Regions from separate parts of the Paenibacillus sp. Marseille-P2973 genome, predicted to be linked through region 1. Evidence: riboswitches for the same ligand, from Rfam matches in the RefSeq annotation. Region 1 holds a riboswitch; each other region holds the start of a gene.
What was found. A riboswitch is a leader RNA that binds a small molecule or an ion and turns the genes downstream of it on or off. The one in region 1 is predicted to bind cyclic di-AMP.
Positions count from the first base shown of each region.

Region 2: it holds a riboswitch for cyclic di-AMP, as region 1 does, so the genes downstream of both, KB559_RS22660 (3D domain-containing protein) here and KB559_RS20725 (C40 family peptidase) in region 1, are expected to answer to the same signal.
Region 3: it holds a riboswitch for cyclic di-AMP, as region 1 does, so the genes downstream of both, KB559_RS19255 (hypothetical protein) here and KB559_RS20725 (C40 family peptidase) in region 1, are expected to answer to the same signal.
Region 4: it holds a riboswitch for cyclic di-AMP, as region 1 does, so the genes downstream of both, KB559_RS04890 (3D domain-containing protein) here and KB559_RS20725 (C40 family peptidase) in region 1, are expected to answer to the same signal.

Region 1 is NZ_JAGQEH010000014.1:34,493-38,293, forward strand. It holds gene KB559_RS20715 (GNAT family N-acetyltransferase) at 143-646, opposite strand; gene KB559_RS20720 (C40 family peptidase) at 1,051-1,524, opposite strand; cyclic di-AMP (ydaO/yuaA leader) riboswitch at 1,529-1,665, opposite strand; gene KB559_RS20725 (C40 family peptidase) at 1,928-2,419, opposite strand; cyclic di-AMP (ydaO/yuaA leader) riboswitch at 2,422-2,556, opposite strand; gene KB559_RS20730 (hypothetical protein) at 2,778-3,608, opposite strand; gene KB559_RS20735 (M1 family metallopeptidase) at 3,676-3,801, opposite strand, start outside.
Region 2 is NZ_JAGQEH010000019.1:12,635-16,435, reverse strand. It holds gene rnmV (ribonuclease M5) at 1-247, opposite strand, end outside; gene KB559_RS22660 (3D domain-containing protein) at 380-1,516, opposite strand; cyclic di-AMP (ydaO/yuaA leader) riboswitch at 1,778-1,986, opposite strand; gene KB559_RS22650 (TatD family hydrolase) at 2,202-2,972, opposite strand; gene KB559_RS22645 (HD domain-containing protein) at 2,997-3,801, opposite strand, start outside.
Region 3 is NZ_JAGQEH010000011.1:77,510-81,310, forward strand. It holds gene KB559_RS19250 (Ig-like domain-containing protein) at 1-464, opposite strand, end outside; cyclic di-AMP (ydaO/yuaA leader) riboswitch at 744-982, shown strand; cyclic di-AMP (ydaO/yuaA leader) riboswitch at 1,100-1,273, shown strand; gene KB559_RS19255 (hypothetical protein) at 1,444-1,857, shown strand; gene KB559_RS25605 (potassium-transporting ATPase subunit F) at 1,884-1,961, shown strand; gene kdpA (potassium-transporting ATPase subunit KdpA) at 1,988-3,667, shown strand; gene kdpB (potassium-transporting ATPase subunit KdpB) at 3,687-3,801, shown strand, end outside.
Region 4 is NZ_JAGQEH010000002.1:296,356-300,156, forward strand. It holds gene KB559_RS04880 (dihydroorotate dehydrogenase electron transfer subunit) at 1-256, opposite strand, end outside; gene KB559_RS04885 (polysaccharide deacetylase family protein) at 439-1,266, shown strand; gene KB559_RS04890 (3D domain-containing protein) at 1,317-2,006, opposite strand; cyclic di-AMP (ydaO/yuaA leader) riboswitch at 2,011-2,186, opposite strand; gene KB559_RS04895 (amino acid ABC transporter ATP-binding protein) at 2,355-3,077, opposite strand; gene KB559_RS04900 (amino acid ABC transporter permease) at 3,064-3,726, opposite strand.

The sequences.
Region 1 (3,801 bases):
AAGCTACCTTCCATTATAGCTGAACATGCCCCGTGATCATAGCATTTGTGTCAAAAAAAGTAACGAATTATTTGTAGTATACGAAAAATACGTTAAAATCATGTACGATTAATCATAGACGTCTCATTAAGGGGATGTTTTTTTACGCCTCGGAGGGTTTTCCGCGAAACACCATGCAGTAATATGGCTTGGAAATGCCGCCAGGAGTCATTTTCTCGTACAGATCGGTAATCACGAAGCCGGACTTCTGGTAAGCCCGGATCGCCCGTGTGTTCCATGTGAGCACTTCCAGGTCAATTACATCCTTAGGCTTTCTCCGCTGGGCCTCCTCGACGATTGTCAGCACAAAGGTCTTACCCAGCCCGTGGCCGCATAAATCAGGTCTCATACCGATGCCAAGCCGTGTAACGCCCTCCATAGGAAAGTACTGGGCGAATCCGGCAAGCTCCTCCTGCTGATCCAGCAAAGAGACGTACTGCTGGGCCCTTAAAACGGGATTCCCAAATTCCACATCGAGCGCCTTCATCTGTTCCCAGGGAAGCCAGCTATAAATATCGTAGGGAGAATCGTAACGCCAAGTACTGATATCTGCGCCATGGCTTTCTTCCATGGGTACGATTCGAAATGGTGCGATTGGTTTTTCCATTTTTGCGCCTCCTTAAACGATAGGAATGCCTATGCGGCTACCCATATGGCTGTAGTTCTTTTTAACCTCACTCTAACGGGATTTTTATTGGTTGTAAAGGCTTTGTGGAGGAAGAGGGGCCAGAAATCGAAGGCAGGCAAAAAAAATGCGTAAATTAAAAATTTCCTGTTTAGGCATCCGCATAACGGGTAAATTTTGGATATAGGGAAGATAGGATATGGAGTGTTAGAGAACGAGAACGGAAAAAATATTTTTGGAATGGGTTTTATCCAAGAAACCTTTTGATCGATTCCTTCGTTATATGAATAAGATGAAGGAAAGAAAAAAGACCGCGTTGATTCCGGCAAGAATCAAGTGCGGTCAAGCGAGCTGTTGAGGTGAGGGCCTCAACCTATCAGGGGTGATCAGGATTCTTTGGCAAAGCTGGAATAGCTGTCTGCGCTCAAAATTCTTTTTGCCCCGACATAACGTGTTTTATAGTAAGTGTTGCTTAATTTGTCTGTTCTGATTCCTTTGGAAGAAGAGGCATGAGCGAATTTTCCGTCTCCCAGGTAGACGCCCACATGGGACACTTTACCTTTGCCCAGGGTGTTGAAGAATACGAGGTCTCCCGCTTTCAACTGGCTCTTGGCCACCGGGGTACCTTGCTTGTACTGAGCGGTAGAGACGCGGGCAAGATCAACGCCCATTTTCTTGAACACGTATCTTGTAAATCCGGAACAGTCAAAACCGTTGGTCGTGACGCCTCCGTATTTGTAAGGTGTTCCGTACACGGATTTAACGACGCTGGTCAATGTGGTGTCCGCAAAGGCACTTCCTGTCCCCATGGTGAACAAAATAGCTAAACTCGTTGCTGCTGCTGCGAATGTCTTTCTCAAGATGTTAAACTCCTTCCAAGGCCTGCGAGGTTAGCTTGAGGATTCGGTTGAAGGTTCCCTATGATCCCTATGTAACGAAATCAATTCACCCAATGTGGTTCCCCCGTTTCCCGGGTGCCGGGAATTCGGCTAGTCTTTGTTGAATGCACCCGAAAAATTACGACGTTACAACAGTGATTACGACGTTACAACAGTGATTACAAAGTTGTTACCATTTACTCTGGTCATTTTACCAAACATCAACGCGGGTTTGCAAGTTTGTTTTGTTATTTTTGAATAAATAAGTTAATTTGTCCTGTATATCCCGTCCTCTCCGGGTAATGTTTCCTAGGACGACGGTTTAAATAAAAGAAAAAACCCGCAGATTGCGATCCATAAAGAATCTCTGCGGGCTTCATCGTTACTATTCTACATCATCATGATCTTGAGTATCGCTTGTAACTTCTTCGAACTTATCAGTGCTCATAATGCGCTTGGCGCCAACATAGCGCTCGACATAATATTTATCGCTCAATTTGCTGATGATAACTCCTTTGGAGGAGGAAGCATGAGCAAACTTGCCGTCACCGACGTAAACACCAACATGAGACACACCTTTGCCTGAAGTGTTGAAGAACACCAGATCGCCAGCGATCAGTTCTTTCTTCTCTACAGCGGTTCCCATCTTGTACTGGGAGCCTGATTGGTGCGGCAATTTAATTCCGATTTTCGAAAAGACATACATAGTGAATCCGGAACAGTCAAAGCCAGAGGTGGTAGTTCCGCCGGAAACATAATCGCTTCCCAGAGCTTTTTCAATCGTGGTGTCCAATTTGGAATCTGCGAAAGCGCTACCAGTTCCGATGGAGAAAAGTATTGCAAGACTTACGGCTGCTGCGGTTAACTGTTTTTTCAAGGAAATGCTCCTTCCAATGCCTACGAGGTTAGCTTAAGGATTCGGTTGAAGGTCCCCTATGATCCCTCTCTTGCGAGATCAATTCACCCAAAGTGGTTCCCCCGTTCCCCGTGAAGGGAATTCGGCTGTAATTTACACCTGACTACTTACTTATTCGACACCCAGCAGAAGACTCCTGCTAATAGTGACAAAAATAATTACAAAACTGTTACTGAAATTGTGCTGTTGTTATTGTAACAAAGGCCAGTATATTTTGGCAATGGTTATTTAGCGAGTTTGAGAGGGGAAAACGCAGGACAAGACCCCCGAATAAGCTCGGAGGCCTTGTGGCACAAGGAAGGACAAAGATGAAAAAAATTTAACTTTTTTGTGATTTGGTATGCCAAAGCTGATATTGAGAGGTTAGAGTCCAAATTTGAAATAGACTGCGAATGAAAGGATAGGTTTGTTGCAGAATTAAAGCAATCAGTCCTGTCCAAATCCAGGAGGCCGTTCCGAACAAAAGGAACAAGGCGGCGCCGGCAGCTCCGAGAATAAGGGAAATGGCGATCCCCGGCAATAGATACCTCATGCTCAGCATCAGGGAGCCCCAGACGCCGGCCTTAAACAGATACCCGAACTGGGCGAACAGCAGGATTTGCCGGACAAGCCAACCGTAAACCACCCACCCCAGCAAATATCCACAAAGGGTCAAAAGGGGAGCGAGCCTGTCGCCTGACGTAAGGAGACGGGGCAAGAGGGCGTATAAATCCGGGACGATCCAAATTCCCGGCAGGGAGAGCAGCGCGAGCTCCAACAGAAAGAAGAGAGTGACGGGCTTCCAGAATTCCTTCATTCCCCGGAAGAAGGGAAGGCCGGACGCCCGGGTCTCGGGGGGAACCAGACCGTAGAGAATACCCGCCTGGAACAGCGGCGTCAGCAATAGACGGAGAACAATCATCCCGATTAGCAGCCAGAAATACTGATGAATCTCCGGATTGTGCTTTAATTCGAATTGCCCTTCGATCAAGTATAGAATCCGGTTCAATTCATTCGGGGGCGTATCCGGGTACCTGGACAGTACGGCCACAACCGCCGAATGGATCAGACGGTACAGAAACAGCCCCCAGAGCAGCTGGTACAGGAACAGGATGATCACAGAGGGAAACTGGCTCCTGACAAGCCCCCATCCATTTCGTACATAGGTCATAACTTTCCCTCCTAAAAGTTTTGTGGGCATTACTGCTATGAATAAGCCTTATTCTTGTTCGTCCAGCCTACCAGACCAGAGTGCCAAGCAGGGATTCCAGCAGTTTGGTGATGCTTAAAGAAGCACGTGTGCTGACAGGTTCCTTGACCTCGGCCTTAATAAAGTTGTTGATATGCTTGTTCTCAAGCACCAA
Region 2 (3,801 bases), on a different contig from region 1:
CTGCCTCCCGCAAGAAAGCGTGCTTGCAGCCCGGCACCCGGTTCGCTACGATTTTGCGGATTCGCTCCCCCGCGTGGTCCGGATCCGTGAAGATGATAATCCCGCGGCGTTCCATCGCGAGCGCGATTTTGCGTAACGTCGCCTCATTGATCGCGGATCCCCCGGTCTCAATGGTGTCGGCTTCAACGGCCCGTTTCACCGCCACGGTATCGTCGCGGCCTTCCACCACAATGACCTCCTTAATCATGTTGCCCCATACCTTTCCGCAATAAAATGGTTGTATTACAACAAAAAGAAGAGGAATTCATCCTCTTCTTATCCGTGTCTTATTCATCATCCTAATAGTATATCATTCCCTGAGCAAAGTAAACGCGCCCGGTTAGTTCAACTCCGGCTTGGTCGGACCGATTACATACACCGTCCGGCCCTTTTTCCGTCCGAAGTTTTTCGCGGATTTCAGGGAGTCGTAATAAACGTCCATCTTGTTGCCTTTGATGGCACCGCCGGTATCTTCGGCCTTACGGAAGCCGATGCCTTCGATATAAACCCACCAGCCCAAAGGAACGACGCTCTTATCGACCGCGATCGTTCTTCCTTCCGTGACTCGGGTACCGGAAGCCGTCTTCGTACCGATCCCGTCTTCTTCGGCGGAATAAGCGGTCAAAGTTACGTTCTTAAGTACTTTTTTATATTTAAACGAGACGCCGCCTTTCGTCGTAAGCCCGCTGATATTCACCGCGTTCGAAGTGCGGGAAATGCTGGCGGACGCAACGGCTGTCGGTTTCTTCGTGCCTACGGCGACTACCTTCGGCGAAGCTGCTTTTTCAACTTCTTTGCCGAGCCATTGCTTTGACACGAATTTTCCGTCCTCATATACCTTTTCGATGTTGTGGACGACTACACCTTCGCTTCCCGGGGCCACTACTTTAGTTTTCCCTTTAAGCAAAGTATTGTCCGATGTTTTCACGACGGTAAAAGGTACGCTTTCTTTGGTCTGTACCTTATGTTTGGTGACACGGACGATTTTAATATCTAAATTCGCCGACACCTTACTGGTCAAAGCCGGAGTGATTTTATCCTCCTGCCCCATAGTAACGCCGAGCTCTTCAATCGTTTCCTGCACACTGTCCTTGGTTGTAAAATGCACTTTGCTCGTGCCGTCCACACTCACGTTTACCGGAACCGCGCGTACAATGACAATCCGGTTGCCATCTTGGATGGAGCTAGCGAGCGGCCGCGATACCGCGTCCTCGGGACCCAACACAATGGACTGTTCTTCCAGTACTTGATTGACCAGCGAATGACGGGTTTCGATTTTTTGACTTTGCCCGTCAACAACCAAGTAAATCTTTTTATTGTTCTGGCTGTAAGACCAAATCAGGATGATGAGTACTACCGCGATGGCCAACAATCCGATAACCGAAATTTGACGTAAATGTTCTTGTTTCCACCGCATTGCGTAAGACATGCTGGATGAGCGCGATTCATGGGATTCCTTTTTGCGGAAAAAGCCCATTTCTTCCGTCCTCCTTACATAGTCCCGCCGTCTAGGTCGATTCATGATACATATGACGTGACTACAATTCATTTTTACGAAATGCACTTTGAATGAGCTGCACTTCGCATCCTGCCCCAGTCTGCCCGGCACCGTCACCTCCTGTTTAACACAGTATGATGACCCTATTACTTTTATTCAAAAACAAAAGAAGCCCAAAGAAAGAGTAAGAGGCTCTCTTTCGTGGCTTCCGAATGTCTTGGTGTAATAGGATGCACGAGTTTGCCCTCTCAATGTACGCTTACGAGGTTAGCTGTCGGGTTAGGACGCGAGAGTGCCGCCCTTCCTCAGTTCATTCGCTCATGGCGCAATGACCTTGAATTCACCCCAATGACCCAAAAAGAAATCAATTACGATCTGGCCGGGCCTTCCCGGCGTGTCGTACTTGGTTCCCCCGTTCCCCACAAGTGGAGATTAAGCGAGACTGGTTCATGGAACCATGTAACCGGAATCGCCAACTGCAAATGAGCGACCCCAAATCGATTACTGAAAAGATTCTATCCTGTTTCGATGCATGTTGTAAAGGACGAATCAACAACGTTTATTTTAATAAATGGTTAAAAAAATGTAATAATCTCTTGCTAATTAGTTAAAAAGCATTAATCTTTCGCGATTGCTTCTTTTTTCACCGCTTTTGCTCCCGATTTCACCGAATTCCAAATCGTTCCAGCGCATTTCGGGTGGTAATTTCGGCGATTTCTTCGAGAGATACCCCTTTTAACTCGGCAGCAGCCTCGGCGACCAAACGGACGTGTCCGGACTCATTCCTTTTCCCACGAAAAGGGTGTGGTGTTAAATAAGGGGAATCCGTTTCGATCAACAATCGGTCCATTGGAGTCTTCGCCAACACCTCTTTAGGCTGCTTTGCATTTTTAAACGTGATCGGTCCGCCAAACGACAAATGGAATCCCAAATCCAGACACATTTTGGCAATTTCCCAGCTTCCCGAATAGGAATGCATGACGCCGCCGATCTCGTTCGCCTTCTCTTCCCGCAGAATGCGGACGACATCTTCATGGGCTTCCCGGTTATGGATACAAATCGGCATTTTCAACTCGCGGGCGAGGCGAATTTGCTTCCGAAAAACCTCATGCTGCACGTCTTTTGGCGAGGTATCCCAGTAATAATCGAGTCCGATTTCGCCGATCGCCACAACCTTCTCATGTTTGCAGAGTTCTGCAATCCAGTCCAAATCCTCTTCCTTCATCGTAATCGCATCCTGCGGGTGCCAGCCGACCGCCGCATAAATGAATTCATACGACTCCGCCAGCTTCATCGTAGTCGGAATGGTCTCGCGGTTAAAACCGATATTAATCATCCGCGTTACCCCTTGTTCCAAAGCGCGATGAATCGCTTCCTCACGGTCGCCGTCGAATTGCGGCGCATCCATATGCGTGTGCGTATCAAATAACTCCATGCTGTTACCTCCTTAGGTGTATTCTTATGTGGTTTGCTTAAATATTTCGTGAATATGCTCCGGAAGCCGTTCGATAACCGGCGCAATTTTATTATCGGGATAGTACAAATGATATTTCCCCCGGTGCAGTCCGCTTATGGAACGCACAATGTCCGAAACCTCGGAGATTTCCCGGATCTGCTCCTGCCGGTCCAATAGAAGGATGTGCTTGTCCCTAAATTCCCCGTCCGGACGAAACACATCATAAGGCAGATCGGTCGGAAAATCAATTTCCAGATCGTAATCCGGATTGAGCCCCACGTCCTTGAATGCGACGCGGATGTCGTCGATCATTTCCAGATCTAACGATTCCACTTCTACATATTTATACAACTTTCTATCTAAAAATCGAGAACACAGCTCGCTCAGCAGTCCATCGGATTCTCTCTTCCACTGCATAAAGGCAGTCTGCACCAAAGCTTCGTCAAGCAGGAGGTACTCCTGCACGGTCAGATCCCGTTTGAACAATCCCGGTAATGGATCCGGCAAGAACGCAAATTGATGCCCACTCTCGTGAAGCTCCTTAGCCCTGCGGAAAATCTGCCGCAGAATAATTTCCGAACTCCGGGTAACCGGGTGAAAATAAACCTGCCAGTACATTTGGTACCTGGACATCAGGTAATCCTCAACCGCATGCATACCCGACTCCTTGACCACAATCCGGCCTTGGAACGGCCTAAGCATTCTGAGAATCCGGTCCATATCGATCGTTCCGTAATTGACTCCTGTAAAATAGGCATCCCGCAGCAGATAATCCATACGGTCTGCATCAAGCGGGCTGGATACCAAA
Region 3 (3,801 bases), on a different contig from region 1:
TCCGAAGGATTTGTAATCTTCACAACAGGGAGGCTGGCTTCGGGATTATTGACATACACCGATGTCGTAGCCGTGGAGATTCCATAACGAGACGAACTCTGCACTCCCTTGGCAATCAGCGAGATGTTGCCGTCGTATTTGGATACGTCGACATCCGCATACCAAGTGCCGCTTTCGGGTCCATTTAAGTCCTCTCTTACGGAGTTAAGCTGTTCGGTTCCATTAATAATCAATTTGATGTCATAAGTTTCGGTATACCCTCCCGTAACCCGCAGCCATCCCGGAGGTACCTGATCACCTTCCGCCGGAGAATCGATGGTCAGCATGGATTCGGCGTGAGCGTAGGGGATCTGAGCCACGAGGATAAAAGAGAAGCAAAGGAATAGAGAAGCAGTCAACCCTTTGAAAATCAATGAACCTACAACTTGATTCAATAAGGCTTTCTTTTGTTGACGAATCGGCATGAATACCCCTCGCTTTCTATCCGGAATAATTGTAAACGTTTACAATTGTATTGTAGCCGTAGTATTTTTCTTAGGGCAATAACCGTTTAATGACCTTTAATATAATGGAATGAAAAATGAAGCATTAAAGAGATATGACGTAAATGAGAGAGTTTAACCATTATGAAAACGCTCCCGTTTCATATATTTGGCAATTGCAAACTGTTTTTAGACGGTTGCCTGACTTTACTGGATTCGGCGCCGGAGTTATGATTCAATCCATGAAACAAATATCATACCATTTGTCGATCGCTGAATTTCCCGGAAACGGGAAAACGGGGGAACCAAATTGCGGCGCATCTATCTTGGCTCCAAGGCCAAGAAGCCGTTTCGTTCGTTTGCGGTCTTTAATGTGAGAGTTAAAGACCGCAAACGGACAGGGGTGAATCCCGGACGGAAACCATGGATTCCGTTCGGGTAGGGCGACTCTCACCGCCCGAATCCGACAGCTAACTTCGTAAGCGTGGATGAAGAGAGGATGGGTGAACTGTCAGCCGTATGAGTAGGCCACAGAGCGCCAAGGTGCCTCTGTGGTTTTTTATTGCCTAAACTGAAAAATTGACTGAAATTGTTATGAAAAATCGAAATGAATAATAATGTCTTTTTCGCTGAATTCTGCGAACGCAGAAGCGGGGGAACCAACGAAACGCCGATCTGGGATCGGAACGTTTCATGGGGTGAATCGCCGGAAATATCCTTAATTTCCAGCGTAGGGCGACTCTCGCGCCCGAATCCGACAGCTAACCTCGTAAGCGTAATTGGGAGAGGCAACCGCCATAAGCCCACCATGGTTATGAACACCATGCCAGAAGCTGCGGAAAGGTTCCTTCCTTTCCTGCGGCTTTTTTGCTGTGCAAAGTACTGGAATGAGCTTACTAGTAAAGTCTACCTCACCAGGAGGGGCTTTAGGTCTTGCTATTATCTGAGGGAGGAAACAAAGGTGGAGGAAGATTGTATCCTCATTGCTGCGCCAAATCAGGCAGGGCTGAATTTTGTACGGCTGCTGTTGTCTAAGCGGCGGAATGTTGCGGTTCTCGTGAACAACAAAACTGAGGAGAAACGGGCTCGTAAATTGGGGACGGTTCAAGTGATCCGGGTGAAGACGGAGGATGAGAAAACTTGGAGGATTCCCGAATTTCGGATCGGGAGGGTCTTTATTTTTGAAACTACGCTAACTTTAACATGTCGATATTTGCAGTTATGCCGTCAATGGACATCGAGTCCAATAATCGTGATTACGCCGGAGCGGCATCCGAGAATGATTTACAAGGGCCTTGGAGCGACTTATGTGATTCATTCCGGTTCCTGCGAGGTCGGATTTTTAGCAAACGGCATTCCGGAAACCGGGGATTAACAGGAATTAAAGGAGGGGGATACGCCATGATAGGGATCGGGTTGGTCGTCCTGTTCGTATTTCTTTATTTGATCTATGCCTTGATTCATCCTGAGAAATTTTAAAAAGCCTACTTTTGAGGGGGATCCCAATGGATTTAGTGCAAATGTTAGTTGTGATCGGCGTCATCATTGTACTGGTGAAACCGCTGGGCACTTATTTATACCATGTGTTTTCCGGGGAATCGAACCGTACCGACAACATATTCGGAGGTTTCGAAAGACTGATCTATAAGCTGGTCGGTTTCAAACGCCGTGAAGGCATGAGCTGGAAAAAATACGCCTTTAGCATGATTGTGACGAACGCCGTTCTGGTGGGAGTAAGCTATTTGGTTCTGCGGATTCAGCAGTTTCTTCCTTTGAATCCTAATGGGATGGGAAACATGGAATCGTCGCTTTCATTCAATACGGTCATCAGCTTTATGACCAATACGAACCTACAGCATTATAGCGGGGAGTCTGCTCTATCCTATTTCTCACAAATGGCCGTCATTACGATGATGATGTTTACTTCGGCCGCCAGCGGTCTGTGCGTAGCAATATCATTTATCCGCGGTTTGACGCAGAGAGGGCAAACGCTCGGAAACTTCTTTGAAGATTTTACAAAAGCCCATGTCCGGGTATTTCTACCGGCAGCTTTGCTCGTTACCCTAATTCTCGTGGCACTGCAGGTTCCACAGACGTTGGATCCGACCTTGACGGTTCATACGCTGGATGGCGCGTTACAGCGAATTTCGATGGGGCCCGTCGCCTCGCTCGAGTCGATCAAGCATTTGGGGACGAACGGCGGGGGATTTTTCGGAGTAAACTCCGCACATCCGTTTGAGAATCCGAACGGTTTGAGTAACGCCGTGGAAATGTGGTCGATGTGGATGATTGGTGCCGCGTTGCCATACACATTCGGGTTGTTCGCCAAGAATAAGAAACAAGGCTGGGTCATTTTCTCCGCCATGATGATTCTATTTCTCGTCTTTTTATCCACCGTCTATTTCTCGGAAAAAGCGGGTAACCCGGCAATCAACGCACTGGGTATCGACGCTGCGCAAGGAAGCATGGAAGGGAAGGAAGTTCGCTTCGGGATCGCCGGATCCACGCTGTTTACCACTGTAACGACGGCCGCTACGACAGGGAGCGTCAACAATATGCATGATACTCTGACGCCGCTCGGCGGGATGGTTCCGCTGGTACAAATGATGCTGAACGTCGTATTCGGCGGAAAAGGCGTCGGCCTTATGAACATGATGATGTACGCCATTCTAGGAGTGTTTATTTGCGGGCTGATGGTCGGCCGGACGCCGGAATTTCTGGGCCGCAAAATCGAGGCCAAGGAAATGAAGCTGATCGCCATCGCGATTTTGGCGCATCCGTTTATCATTCTTGTGCCGACTGCAATCAGTTTTATGACGGATCTGGGGCACAGTGCAATCACGAACCCCGGTTTCCATGGTTTATCCCAGGTGCTGTATGAATACACCTCCTCTGCCGCAAATAACGGGTCCGGCTTTGAAGGGCTGGCGGACAATACGCCGTTCTGGAACATTATGACCGGGTTGGTCATGCTGTTTGGGCGTTATGTTTCCATCATAGCCTTGTTGGGCGTTGCGGGTTCACTAATGGCCAAGGAGCCGATTCCGGAAACGATCGGTACCTTGCGTACCGACAACCGCCTGTTCGTCGGCATATTGATCGGAACGGTGCTCCTTATCGGTGCGCTCACGTTTTTACCGGTCATTGCTATGGGCCCGGTTGCCGAGTTTTTAACTTTAGGATAAGCGAAAGAGGGGTTAATGGATGTCGAACAGTCGTAAAACAATGCTTACTGGCCCGATTATACGTAAGGCTGCGGTGGAAAGCCTGGTCAAGTTGAATCCGGCCACAATGATGAAAAACCCGGTCATGTTCGTGG
Region 4 (3,801 bases), on a different contig from region 1:
CCAGCGGGCCCTCCAAGGAGATAGAATCCCCTTTTCTCAACTTTGAGAACATTTCCGTTCCTTCTCCGGCCACTAAATATAGAAATTCCACGTATTCCGCGGTTACGTTAAAAATGCTTAGCGGTCTGGAAAGCAGAGGATAGTGATCCCATGCCCGCAGCATGTAAAATTGACCCATTGTTCCGGCGAATTGTCCCGCCACGGCGAGTCGATAAACGCCTTCTGCTACCTGCTCATTAGCCAATACTTCCGACAAAATTCTCTCTCCTTCCCGAATAACGCCACTTTGTTTGCTGCTCCTTGCTTCATATTAAGATGCAATTTTTCAGCTATCCGAGTCTGTGATAAACCTCACATTTGCATAATACACATAATTAGCCAGTTTTCTGGGCATACCAATTTATAATACGGTTTCCGGGTAAAAGGAGAGGATTTGCTATGTCTAGATCGACCAAACGGCGGATGATCTCCGCTGGAATCTGCGCCGTCATGACGGCTTTGTTTTGCTGTATCCTCTGCTTATTCCCCGACTCCTCCAATGCGTTTACTACGAAAGGCCCCTTAACAGAGGATACTGATTCATTGGATACCGCACCTGCTTCCGCAAAGCCCTTAAATCTGGGAGAGCTTCGGCGAAAATATTCCGAAACCTTTAAATTCCGCGGTCCAGAAGTGAAACAGATCGCCCTGACTTTTGACGATGTGCCCGATCCGCGGTTTACGCCCCAGGTATTGGCTGCACTTCGCAAAGAAGGAGTCAAAGCGACTTTTTTCGTCGTCGGGCACCGGGCGAAGAAGCATCCGGAGCTGCTGAGGGCCATTCACCGGGACGGCCACATCATCGGCAACCATTCCTTTAGCCATGCTTTGTTCAAAAACCGCTCGCGAAGTCAGTTTCAAAACGAAATTTTGCGAACCGAGAATATTATCGCTAATCTCGTTGGTTATCGGCCCAAGTTGATACGCCCGCCATATGGAGAAATTAACGAGGAACAAGTTAAGTGGGCCAAGAAAAGCGGTTATATTATCGTGAACTGGAATGTCGATTCGCTGGATTGGAAAGGACTCGATTCGGAGAAGGTGAAACAGAACGTCCTCAAGGCCGCAGGCCCGGGTTCTATTGTATTACAGCATGCCGGAGGGGGAACGGGGTCGGATTTATCCGGAACGATTCAGGCGCTGCCTGAGATCATTCAGACGTTGAAAGCAAAAGGCTATCACTTTGTGACTCTTCCCGAGCTTCTGCAAACGAAGAAGTACAAATAACGGAGAGTAGGAATTAAAAAAGCAGCTCCCTTGGGAGCTGCCGCATTCAATTATTTATCTAAAATATACAGTTTAACGTCCTGAAATCCGAACTCATTAACGGTTTGCGGACTGCCCGGAATGAATATATCAATGCGGTTCCCTTTGATCGCGCTGCCCTGATCGGTTGCGGTCGCAACGAAGGCGTTTTTCGGCAGATTGGAATGGCTATGTCCCGTAACAAGCACTTTAGTGCCCATAGGAATTACTTTCGGGTCAACGGCGATGGTCCCCAACTGCAACGGTTTGCCGAAGTAATCAACGGCTCCCCACTTTCCGTTCTCGCTCGCTGCGGAAGAATATGCCGTGGCCTTAACCTCCACGGTTTTGGAGTAAGAGAAGTTCTTGCCCCAAGCCTCTACGGTCTTATCCGCACTTGAGACTTTTACGGCTGATAACGGCTGAGGAATTATGTTTTCCTTTGCGCTTGCAGAAGCTGTTGACATAAGGGCTTTGGATCCTTCTCCAGGGATAACGATATCCAGGCCGCCGTAAATATTCGATGCTTTGATGGATGGATTCGCTGTAATCAGCTTGTTCATATCCACGCCGTATTGTTTAGCCAGAAGGTAAAAGGTGTCTCCTTCCTTCGCTTTATGTATCGAATCCGCATGGACAGGTACCGACTGCAAAGCTCCTGCCAATCCGACTGCAATAATTGTCGCCTTAACGGCGCGTGCTAATTTAGTATGCTTATTCATGATGTCCTCCTTCTACTATCGCCTGCGGAGTTAGTTGTCGGGTTAGGGAAAAAAGGATAGGCCCCTGCGCATTTACTTCGCTTCACCCCAAGATAGCCGTGTTCTCGTCATTTGACGGGTACAGCAAATCGGAAAATCGTCCCCCGCACCTGCGCTGGCAGGTTTTGGCCTAATCAATATATCACAATTTTGTAACCAATAGGGCAAGCAAATGTTTCCATGATGCGTTAAGTAGCAGCCAATCGCACTATTTTCGCCGATGATGTGATTACAATTCTGTAAAAGCGATCGAACTCAAAAAAACCGCCCGAACGTTCTCCGGCGGTTCATTCATGTTATAGAGTTAAGTTACAGCACTTTACTGAGAAAATCCTTGGTCCGCTGATTCTTCGGCGAACCAAAGACCTCCTGCGGAGTCCCTTGCTCCATAATGACACCCTGATCCATAAACAGAATCCGGTCCCCAACTTCGCGGGCAAAGCCCATTTCATGCGTGACGATGACCATCGTCATCCCCTTGTCGGCTAGGTTCTTCATCACGTCCAGCACCTCTCCGACCATCTCCGGATCAAGCGCGGAGGTCGGCTCATCGAACAGCATCACATGCGGCTCCATAGCGAGCGCGCGGGCAATCGCGATCCGCTGCTTCTGTCCGCCCGACAGCTGGGAAGGATAAGCGTCCCGCTTGTCTTCCAGTCCGACCGTGCGCAACAGGTCCATGGCCAAAGCTTCCGCTTTGTTCTTCTCGATTTTTTTTACGCGGATGGGAGCCATCGTGATGTTATCGATCACATTTTTATGCGGAAACAAATTAAACTGCTGGAACACCATGCCCATTTTTTCGCGGGTTTTGTTGATATTGTGGCGTTTACCGGTAATGGATTCCCCTTCGAACGTGATCTCGCCCTCGGTTGGTTCCTCCAGAAGATTCAAACAGCGGAGAAAGGTACTCTTCCCCGAGCCGCTGGGGCCGATCACAACGACGACCTCTCCTTTGGCGATTTCCAGATCGATCCCCTTCAAAATGTGAAGCTGGCCGAACTTTTTATGCAAATTTTTAACGGTGATCACTGGCTTTCAACTTCCTTTCGAACAGACCCAAAATACGGGACAGTGTGAATGTCAGAATAAAGTACATAACCGCTACGATCAGATACGGCGTCATGCCGTCGTAAGTGATCGTAACTACAGCACCGGACTGGAACATCAGCTCCGTAATACCGATAAAGGATACGATCGAAGATTCCTTAATAATCGTAATAAACTCATTCCCGATTGCGGGCAGCACCGACTTGATCGCCTGCGGAATAATGATAAAACGCAAGGACATCCAGCGATTCATGCCTAGGGACCGAGCTGCTTCTCCTTGCCCCCGGTCTACGCCCTGGATCCCGGCACGGAATATTTCCGCAAGGTAGGCCGAGCTGTTGATCGAAAGCGTGATCGCTCCGGATTCAATCGGGGAGAAGTTGACATTGAACGCCGTCGAAAAACCGTAATGAATTATTAAGAGCTGGACCAACATCGGCGTTCCCCGTAAAAATTCAACCCAAGCATGGCCGATAAATCGGACGATTCTCCACGGGGCCATCCGCAAGAGCGTAACAAGCAGGCCCAAAATAAAACCGCAAAGAACCCCCAGAGCCGCCAGTAGCAGCGTATACTGCAGACCGGTCAAAAAATAGCTGCGGTACTCCCAAAACATTGTAAAAAGCTCCATGTCCCAATCATTCCTCCTATTTTACCTCAAAAGCCTTGACAAAAAAACAGAAAATAGCGAATAGGCTCCGCTATT